2 regions of the Arthrobacter sp. 10T44 genome follow, and region 1 is predicted to be linked to the other one. Evidence: riboswitches for the same ligand, from Rfam matches in the RefSeq annotation. Region 1 holds a riboswitch; the other holds the start of a gene.
What was found. Region 1 has a riboswitch for cyclic di-AMP ahead of AC1DBL_RS07060 (NlpC/P60 family protein). Riboswitches for the same ligand answer to the same signal wherever they lie in the genome.

Region 1 (4,357 bases):
TACTAAAGCGTTATCTGATCCGGAGCCGAGCTCTGCCAGCGGATCAGCCGGCGATTCACCTTCTGGCAGAGGCGGGGGAACCACAACCGGCTGTTGATTCAACAGCCTTGGGGTGAAGTCCGCTAGCGGCAAGCAATTCAAACTGGGACCTCCGTGGATGCCCCTGCGTCTGGATGCTTGCACCGGCGGACCGGGTCTTTGATCTCTCTGACCCGAATCCGACAGCTAACTTCGCAGGCTATCCAGAGAGGAACCGTTCTTGACCACCCAGACCGTCAGGGGCCGCCGTCGTGCGACCGGTCCCGCTCCGGAGCCACGCCCGGCCGCCGTCGTCCTCGACGAGCGCCCGCGTGACGCGCACCGCGAAGCGCGCCGCGGCCGGCGCAGCGCGTTCCGTCAGGTAACAGACTTCGCCGCTGTCAGCGGCGTGGGGCAGAAGGCAGGCATTGCCCTGGCCGCCACGGGTTTGGTCCTCACCGTTACAGTTCCGGCCACCGGCCCCGTGATGGCCACCGATGCGGCCAGGTCCGGTTCGGTTTCCGCGGCGGCCCAGCCCGAGGTCAAGGCCCCGGCCGCCGAAATCAACTTCAACCGCACGGCCGTCACCACCAAGGGTGACCCGGACAGCAAGCTCAAGCAGTTGCTGAGCGCGCAGTCCGTCGGCAGCATCACCCGGGCAGCCTCCGCGGGCAGCCTCGGGGCGCCGCTGGATTCCATGGTCACGGCCTCGCCGTTCGGCTACCGGGTCAGTCCCATCACGGGAGCCGTCGGGGAATTCCACCGGGGCCAGGACTACGCGGCCCAGTGCGGCACTCCTGTACATGCCGCCGCGAGCGGCACCGTAACCTTTTCCGGCTGGCACCCCTACGGGGGCGGCAACCGGGTCGTGATCGACCATGGCAACGGCCTGGAGACCACGTACAACCACTTGTCGTCCTCCGACGTCCACGTGGGCCAGCAGGTCTCACGTGGCGATGTGGTGGCGATGAGCGGGACCACCGGCGCCTCCACCGGCTGCCACCTCCACTTCGAGGTGATGGTCAACGGGGAAGTTGTTGACCCGCTCGGCTGGCTTTAGCCAAGCCGAGGGACCACTCGCATTTCTGTGACACGCCGTGATCTGAATGTGACATTGAGTCCCAACTGCTGTACCGTATGAAGCACGCCAACTTCTCCGAAGTTGGCGCTCTTGAGTGGATTGCCTAACTCTGCCACCGCTCAAGGTCCGTTCGCATGACATCGTCTGGCAGGGGCGGGGGAACCAATTTTGGTCTTCGCAAGAAGACCTTGGGGTTAAGTCGCAAAGCTTCCCAGGAAGCAGCGCGGCCGGGTGACTCCCATCCGAATCCGACAGCTCACCTCGTAGGCATTGGGAGAGGCTACTTTCGTGTCTTCACGCCACAATGCTGCGCGTTCTCGCGCTGGCGAGGCTCAGTTGAGCCCGCTGAATTCCATGCTCCGTGCCGCCCTTGCCGGCGCCCGGACTGGATCACACAACGCAGTTCCCGCTTTTGGCGCGTCTTCGCAGTACACCCTTCGCTAAGAAACCCGTTTCGGGGCGATCCGGCGTACCCCCAAGATGCCGGAGCGTCCTCAGTCCCGCCTGCAAGCAGCGCGGACCCAAGGATCACGAAAGAGAGAACTGAATGACTACTCGTGCAACCATTGCACGCCACCGCGCGGAGGTCACCAAGACCAACTCGCTGGCTGTCATTGCTAAGGCCGTCGGCGACAACGCCGGTGGTATGGGTCGCCAGGCCGCGGTTATCGCTGCAGCCTCCGGCCTGGTCCTGACCAGCGGTATCGCAGCCAACGCTGCCGAGACCAACGTTCAGCGTGAATCGACTTCCGCTTCGGCCATGGAAGTACAGTCCAACGCACCGGCCACGATCTCCGCGGCCTCCAGCATCGCGATCTCCTACGAGAAGCCTGCTGTCACCACCGCGCCGGCTCCCGTTGTCGAGGCGGCCAAGCCCGTCGTCAACGTCCAGGAAGCGGACACCGCCGTCACCGGTACCGGAACTGGTACCGGCACCGCGGTCACCGCATCGCTGGCCACCAAGGCTCCGGCCGCCGTCAGCGGCATGGGCGCTTCGATCGCCGCTGCTGCCTACGCACAGATCGGTGTCTCCCAGGATTGCACCATGCTGGCCACCAACGCGTTGGCCGCAGTGGGCGTCCACTACCACGGCTGGCCGGCGGGTTACCTGTCCCTGGGCCGCACCGTGAGCGCCGCCGAGGCCCAGCCGGGCGACCTCGCCTACTACCAGAACGGCGGCATGGGCATGGCCCACATCGCCGTTTACGTCGGCAACGGCATGGCCGTCCATGGCGGCTGGAACGGCGGCACCACCGCGCTGTACAGCGTCAACGTGGGCTCCGGCCCGGTCTTCATCCGCGTCGGCGGCTAGGACTTAGGCGCGTCTAACGCCTGAAGCTTTGTGAAGGACCCCTGCCCTCGCGGCAGGGGTCCTTTGCAGTTTGCGGCTCGCTCGCGCCCGCCCGCCGACGCGCGGCCGGGAAGCCCGGCAAAGAAAAATTCGGCAATCCGGGCCTTCGGTGTTTACTCTTGTGGTGTCGATCCATAGCCCGACCATGCACAGGGCAGCCGGCCCTCGTGCCCCTGGCGGGTGCGGCCGTGAAGAGGTATGCGGATGCGCACTCTCGTTCTGAATGCTGGATATGAACCGCTGGCGGTAGTCACCTTCCGCCGGGCGCTGGTGCTTGTACTGACCGGGAAGGCCAGCGTGGTGGCCGAGGGGGATGACCCCGTGGTGGGTCCGCAGGATATCCTCGGCCGACCGACGGTGATCCTGCTTAACCGGTACATCAGGCCGCGCTACAACACCCTGACGGCCGTGAGCCGCAGGGGAGTGCTCCGCAGGGACAACCACCGTTGCGCCTACTGCGGCAAGGCTGCCCACACCATCGACCATGTCCACCCCAAGTCGCGGGGCGGGGCGGATTCCTGGGAGAACCTGGTGGCGGCCTGCCTGCGCTGCAACAACGCCAAGGGAGACCACACGCCCGCCGAAATGGGCTGGAAGCTGGGCTTCGTTCCCGGGCCGCCGAAGGGCACGATCTGGCAGATCAAGGAACTGGAGAAGCCGACGCCCGCCTGGGATCCGTTCCTGCTCCCCGAAAAGGCGCACTAGGCAGGCGCACCGGGCAGGCGCACTGAGCAGGCGCACCGGCGTCGCGGGCTGACCCGGCCGCGGTGAGGCCGATGCGGCTAGGCTGGGCTGGTGGAATTTGACGCTGTTGTACTCGCCGGGGGCCGGTCCGCCAGGCTTGGCGGCGTACCCAAGGCCCGGCTGACGGTCGACGGCGGCACCCTGCTAAGTCGGTCACTGCAGGCTGCCCGGGGCGCCCGCCGGACCGTCGTCGTCGGCCCCGACCCCGGCGACCTCCCACCAGATGTGCTCGGCTGTCGCGAGGACCCGCCGTTTGGCGGACCCGCCGCCGCGATTGCCGCCGGCCTTTCCGCCCTGGCCGCCGTTGGGCGCGGCGAGCCCGCCGCAGCCGGCGCGGCCTCGCTGACCCTCGTGCTGGCCTGCGACATGCCCCGCGTGGCCGACGCCGTCCGCGCCTTGCTCGACGCACTGGCTGATGTCCTCGCCAATGCCCCGGGTGACGCCGCGGCCGGCCCCGTCGACGGGTTCGTGGCCGTTTCGGCGGACGGCCGCCTGCAACCCCTCGTGGGACTTTATGGCACGGCCGCGCTAGAACGCGCCGTCGCCGACGCGGCGCGGCGGAACGCCCTCGAGGGGGGCTCAGTGTTCTCCCTCCTTGCTAGTCTTGAGCTGCGGCAGGTTCCGGTTCCGTCGGGTTCCACCGATGATGTGGACACTTGGGACGACGCCTCCGCCATGGGGGTGTCCACGCCCGGTCCGGGCCAGTCCGGGGCGCTGGGGCCCAACTCAACTTTGGAGGCAAACGGTGAAGAGCCAGGATGAAACGCTTGAAGACTGGTGCCGTGCGCTGCTCCAGGCCCTTGAGCTCGAAGATGTCGAGATCGACATCAACGAAGTGCTGGGGCTGGCCGGTGTGGCCGCCCACTCCGTCGTCCGGCCGGCCGCGCCGCTGACCACCTTCATCGCCGGCTTCGCCGCCGGCCTGGCGTCCGGATCCGGCCAGGCGCCGGACAGCGTGTCAATGCAGGCCGCCATGGGCGTGGCCCGGAAGCTCGCCAAGGAGTACGCCGCCGCCGAGGCTTCCGGGGCATGACCCCGGAGCCCCCTGACGGCAGCAGCGGCGTCGAGGACGACGATTCCGTGTCCGAACCGTCCGCCGCGCCACCGGATGCCGACGCCTCCGTCGACAATAACGCCCACGACGACGATGACGCCGACGACGG
Region 2 (4,357 bases), on a different contig from region 1:
ACGCCGCAGCGATCCAGGCCGGCACCAAGGACTGGACCGCGCTGCTGTTCGGTTCCCTCGACGCGGGCAACGCCATCACGGTGGACAAGCCACCGGCCGCGCTCTGGATCCCGGCCCTCGCCGGGCGGATCTTCGGTTTCTCGGCACTGAGCATGCTCATTCCCCAGTCGCTCATGGGGGTGGCCGCCGTCGGACTTCTGTACCTGACCGTCAAACGCGTGTCCGGTTCCGCGGCGGGCCTGCTGGCCGGCGGTGCCCTGGCGCTGACCCCAGTGGCAGCCCTGATGTTCCGCTTCAACAACCCGGACGCCATGCTCACCCTGTGCCTGGTGCTGGCCGCCTACCTCACCACCCGCGCCATCGAAAAGGCCGGCTGGAAATGGCTCGCCGCAGCCGGCGCGGTAATCGGCCTGGCGTTCCTGACCAAGATGCTGCAGGGCTTCCTGATAGTGCCCGGACTGGCCTTGGCCTACCTGTGGGCGGCACCCACCACCCTCGGCCGCCGGCTCCTGCACCTCCTCGCCGCCGCGGCGGGGATCGCCGTCGTGGCCGGCAGCTACCTGGCGCTGTTCCAGCTCACTCCCGCCTCGGCCCGGCCGTACATGGCGGGGTCGGAGACCAACAGCTTCCTGGAACTCACCTTCGGCTACAACGGCCTGGGCCGGATCACCGGGTCCGGCGGCGGGATGCCCGGCGGAAATCCTTTCGGAAATGCCGGCGGCCCGGGCGGAAACGGCAACGTGGGCTTCGGCGGCGCGGCCGGGATCACCCGGATGTTCGGGACCAGTTTCGGCGGAGAAGTGTCCTGGCTGTTGCCGGCGGCCCTGGTCCTGCTGGTGGCAGGTTTGTGGTTCACCCGGCGAGAGGCCCGGACCTCCGCCACCCGTGCCGCGCTCCTGCTCTGGGGCGGCTGGCTGCTGATCACGGCAGGCATCCTCAGCTTCATGAGCGGCACCGTGCATCCGTACTATGCCGTGGCACTGGCCCCCGCCGTCGCGGCCCTGGTGGGCATCGGCTCGGCGGAACTGTGGCGCGGCCGGACCCACTGGCCCGCTCGGATGGTCCTGGCCGTGACGGTGTTGGCCGCCTCGGTCTGGTCCGCCGTGCTCCTGGGCCGCGACCCGGCATGGCTGCCCGGGCTCCGGGTGATCGCCGTCGTCCTGGGCGTGCTGGCCGCCGCGGCGCTGCTGCTCCGGGTGGACAGCCTGGCGGCGCTCCCGGCCCGGCTCCGCAAAGCCGCTGCGGCCGGCGTCATGGTCCTTTCACTGCTGGCCGGCGGGCTCGGGACCACCGCCTGGACGCTGGCGACGGCGGCCCAGGCGCATTCGGGGTCAATCCCCACCTCCGGGCCCACCGCGTCCGCGATGGGCGGCGGCTTCGGGGCGGCCGGCAGGCCGGACGGCGGGATCGCCGGTTCCAGCGGGGCGGCCGCCGGCGGGCCCGGCGGACCCGGCGCGGATACGGCGTCGGCTGAGCTGACAGCGTTGCTGAAGTCCTCCGGCGCCAAATGGTCCGGGATTGTCTCCGGCGCCACCCAGGCCGCCAGCCTGGAACTCGCCACCGGCACCAATGTGATCGCGCTGGGCGGCTGGAACGGCGGCGACCCGTACCCCACGCTCGAGCAGTTCCAAGCGATGGTGGGCCGCGGCGAGATCGGCTACTTCATCTCCGGCGGCATGGGCGGCCTGGGCGGGGGCCGCGGCGGCAACTCCGAGGTCGCCAGCTGGGTCGCGGCCAACTACCAGGCCCAGACCGTGGGGAACGCCACCGTGTACAAGCTGGCGAAGTAGGCTCCTCTCCCCGCTTGCCTCCGTCTCCGCCGCGCCGTTTCGACGGTTCCGTGCCCGCTCGATGCTTACCGGGGGCCAGCCGTTACCTAAATGTGACATCTGATTGAAAGTCCGGTACCGTTTTAGGGTGCGGCCATCGATCTGGCCGCGTGTCCGGGCTGACGCCAAACTCTGCCGCTACCCGGATTCCCATGGACCAGGCAGAGACGGGGAACCCAGAGTTCCCGGGCATTCTGCATCCATGCACCCTTGGGGTTAAGCCGCCACGTCGAGATTCCGTGCGGCCGGATTTCGCATCCGAACCCGACAGCTAACTCCGTAGGCGTTGAGAGGCGAACATGACTGAAATCAAGGCACCCACGCGCCCAGAAGGCGCTAAACGCACGTCCGACGCCGAGCGCGCGCGCCACCGCGCCGAGCCGGCGAAGCACACTTCGAGCCCGTCCCGGCCCCGTGCCCGGACCAATGGCAAGCGCGCCGCCGTCGTAGCCACCGCTTTCGCCGTCCTGCTGGGGGCAGGGGCCGCGGGCCAGGCCTCCGGCACTGCAGCGCATACGGCCGAAGCGTCGAAAGACACTGCCGCGTCCCTGCAGACCCTGGACTTCGAACGCGTCGGCAGCAACACGCCCACCTCGCCCGCCCCGATGAGCGTGGAGGCCCAGGCCTCCAAAATCAAGCCCGCCAAGGCCCCGGCGGCCAAGGCTCCGGCTGCCAAGGCGCCTGCTCCGGCTGCCAAGGCGCCTGCTCCCGCGAAGCCGGTCGCCATTGACGACCCCGCCGGTGCGCAGGCCTACGCCGCCTCTCAGCTGCCCGCCCACGGCTGGGCCCCGAGCGAGATGCAATGCCTGATGAAGTTGTGGACCAGGGAGTCCGACTGGAAGACCACGGCTACCAACGCCAGCAGCGGCGCTTACGGCGTGGTCCAATCGCTGCCCGCCGAAAAGATGGCCAGCGCCGGCGCCGATTACCGGACCAACTACCGGACCCAGATCAACTGGGGACTGGAGTACGTGCAGGACCGCTACGGTTCACCGTGCGGCGCCCTGAACTTCCACTACGCGAACAACTGGTACTAAGCGCGGCCGAGGCTGCATGCCATGAGTGAGGCCCCGGATCCTTGGATCCGGGGCCTCACGTGCGCCTGCCGCCGCGCCGCCTGCGGAATACGGGCCGCCGCGCTAGCCGTTCGGACGGTTGGGAATGTACTGCACCCCCCATTTGTTGCCGTCGGGATCGGCGAAGTAGACGAAATGCCCCCAGTCCTGGACATCGATGTCGCTGACGTCCACACCGTTGCCCTTGAGTTGCTGGTGCGCCGCCTGGATGTCGCTGACGACCAGCTGCAGGCCGGGGGCGGTGCCGGGCGGGGCGTCGTTGAGGCCCTCGCCAATCGCGATCGAGCACCCGGAACCCGGCGGGGTCAGCTGGACGAAACGGATGCCTGGCGTGGGCCGTTCGTCGTAGTCGGCGTTGAAGCCGACCTTGTTCACATAGAAGTCCTTGGCCCGGTCCACATCCGACACGGGGACAAACACGAGTTCAAGTTTCCAGTCCATGGGCACAGGCTAGTCCCGGACGCCTTACGCCGGAACCCTTGACCGCGGGGACGTTTCAACCGCCCTACCCGCGAGGGCAGCAGTGCATGCCGGCGGCTAGACCGCGATGCCGTACAGGCGGTCTCCGGCGTCGCCCAGCCCGGGCACAATGTACGACTTTTCGTTGAGCTTCTCGTCGATGGAGGCCAGCACGATGGTCACGTTGGCGTCCGAGAGCTCTTCTTCCAGCTTGGCCAGGCCCTCCGGGGCGGCCAGCAGGCAGATGCAGGTGACGTCCGACGCGCCGCGCTTGAAGAGGAACTTGATCGCCTCGCGCAGGGTGCCGCCGGTGGCGAGCATCGGGTCCAGGACGAAGATCTGCCGGTCTGTCAGGTTCTCCGGGAGGCGCTCGGCGTAGGTGATGATGTCCAGGGTCTCTTCGTCCCGGGCCATGCCCAGGAAGCCGACCTCGGCGGTGGGCACCAGCTTGGTCATGCCCTCCAGCATGCCGAGACCGGCGCGCAGGATCGGAACCACCAGCGGGGTGGGCTTGGTGAAAGCCGTGCCGACGGTGGTGCTGACCGGCGTCTCGATGGTCACCGGCTCGGTGCGGACGTCCCGGGTTGCCTCATAGGCCAGGAGCGTGACGAGCTCCTCGGTGAGCTGGCGGAAGACCGGGGACGGGGTGTTCTTGTCCCGCAGAACGGTGAGTTTATGGGCGACCAGCGGGTGGTCGACAACGAGAGTGCGCATGGGTCAAAACTACCACCCGGACCTTCAGGACCGTCCCGCGGGGTCCGGGGTATCGGCGTCGGCGGTCCGCTCCGCGGTGCTGCCCTTGCGGCCGCGGGCGGGGGCGCCGTCGCGCACGTGCGCATCGTTGTCGAACGTCGGCGCGGGGCCGGTGTGTTCCCGGTGCCGCAGCACATGGAACAGCCTGTGGGCCAGGATCACGATCCCCACCCAGCCCAGCCCCAGGGCCCAGCCGAAGATCACATCGGTCATCCAGTGATGGCCCAGGAAGACGCGGCT

Region 2: linked by a shared signal. The riboswitch ahead of AC1DBL_RS08250 (aggregation-promoting factor C-terminal-like domain-containing protein) and the one ahead of AC1DBL_RS07060 (NlpC/P60 family protein) in region 1 are both predicted to bind cyclic di-AMP.

Annotation. Positions count from the first base shown of each region.
Region 1 covers NZ_JBFTGT010000003.1:105,464-109,820, forward strand. The annotation lists cyclic di-AMP (ydaO/yuaA leader) riboswitch at 36-255, shown strand; gene AC1DBL_RS07055 (M23 family metallopeptidase) at 260-1,078, shown strand; cyclic di-AMP (ydaO/yuaA leader) riboswitch at 1,225-1,383, shown strand; gene AC1DBL_RS07060 (NlpC/P60 family protein) at 1,647-2,411, shown strand; gene AC1DBL_RS07065 (HNH endonuclease) at 2,655-3,155, shown strand; gene mobA (molybdenum cofactor guanylyltransferase) at 3,246-3,956, shown strand; gene AC1DBL_RS07075 (DUF6457 domain-containing protein) at 3,940-4,227, shown strand; gene AC1DBL_RS07080 (molybdopterin-binding protein) at 4,224-4,357, shown strand, end outside.
Region 2 covers NZ_JBFTGT010000004.1:82,650-87,006, forward strand. The annotation lists gene AC1DBL_RS08245 (glycosyltransferase family 39 protein) at 1-1,790, shown strand, start outside; cyclic di-AMP (ydaO/yuaA leader) riboswitch at 1,950-2,130, shown strand; gene AC1DBL_RS08250 (aggregation-promoting factor C-terminal-like domain-containing protein) at 2,129-2,866, shown strand; gene AC1DBL_RS08255 (VOC family protein) at 2,969-3,346, opposite strand; gene upp (uracil phosphoribosyltransferase) at 3,443-4,078, opposite strand; gene AC1DBL_RS08265 (phosphatase PAP2 family protein) at 4,103-4,357, opposite strand, start outside.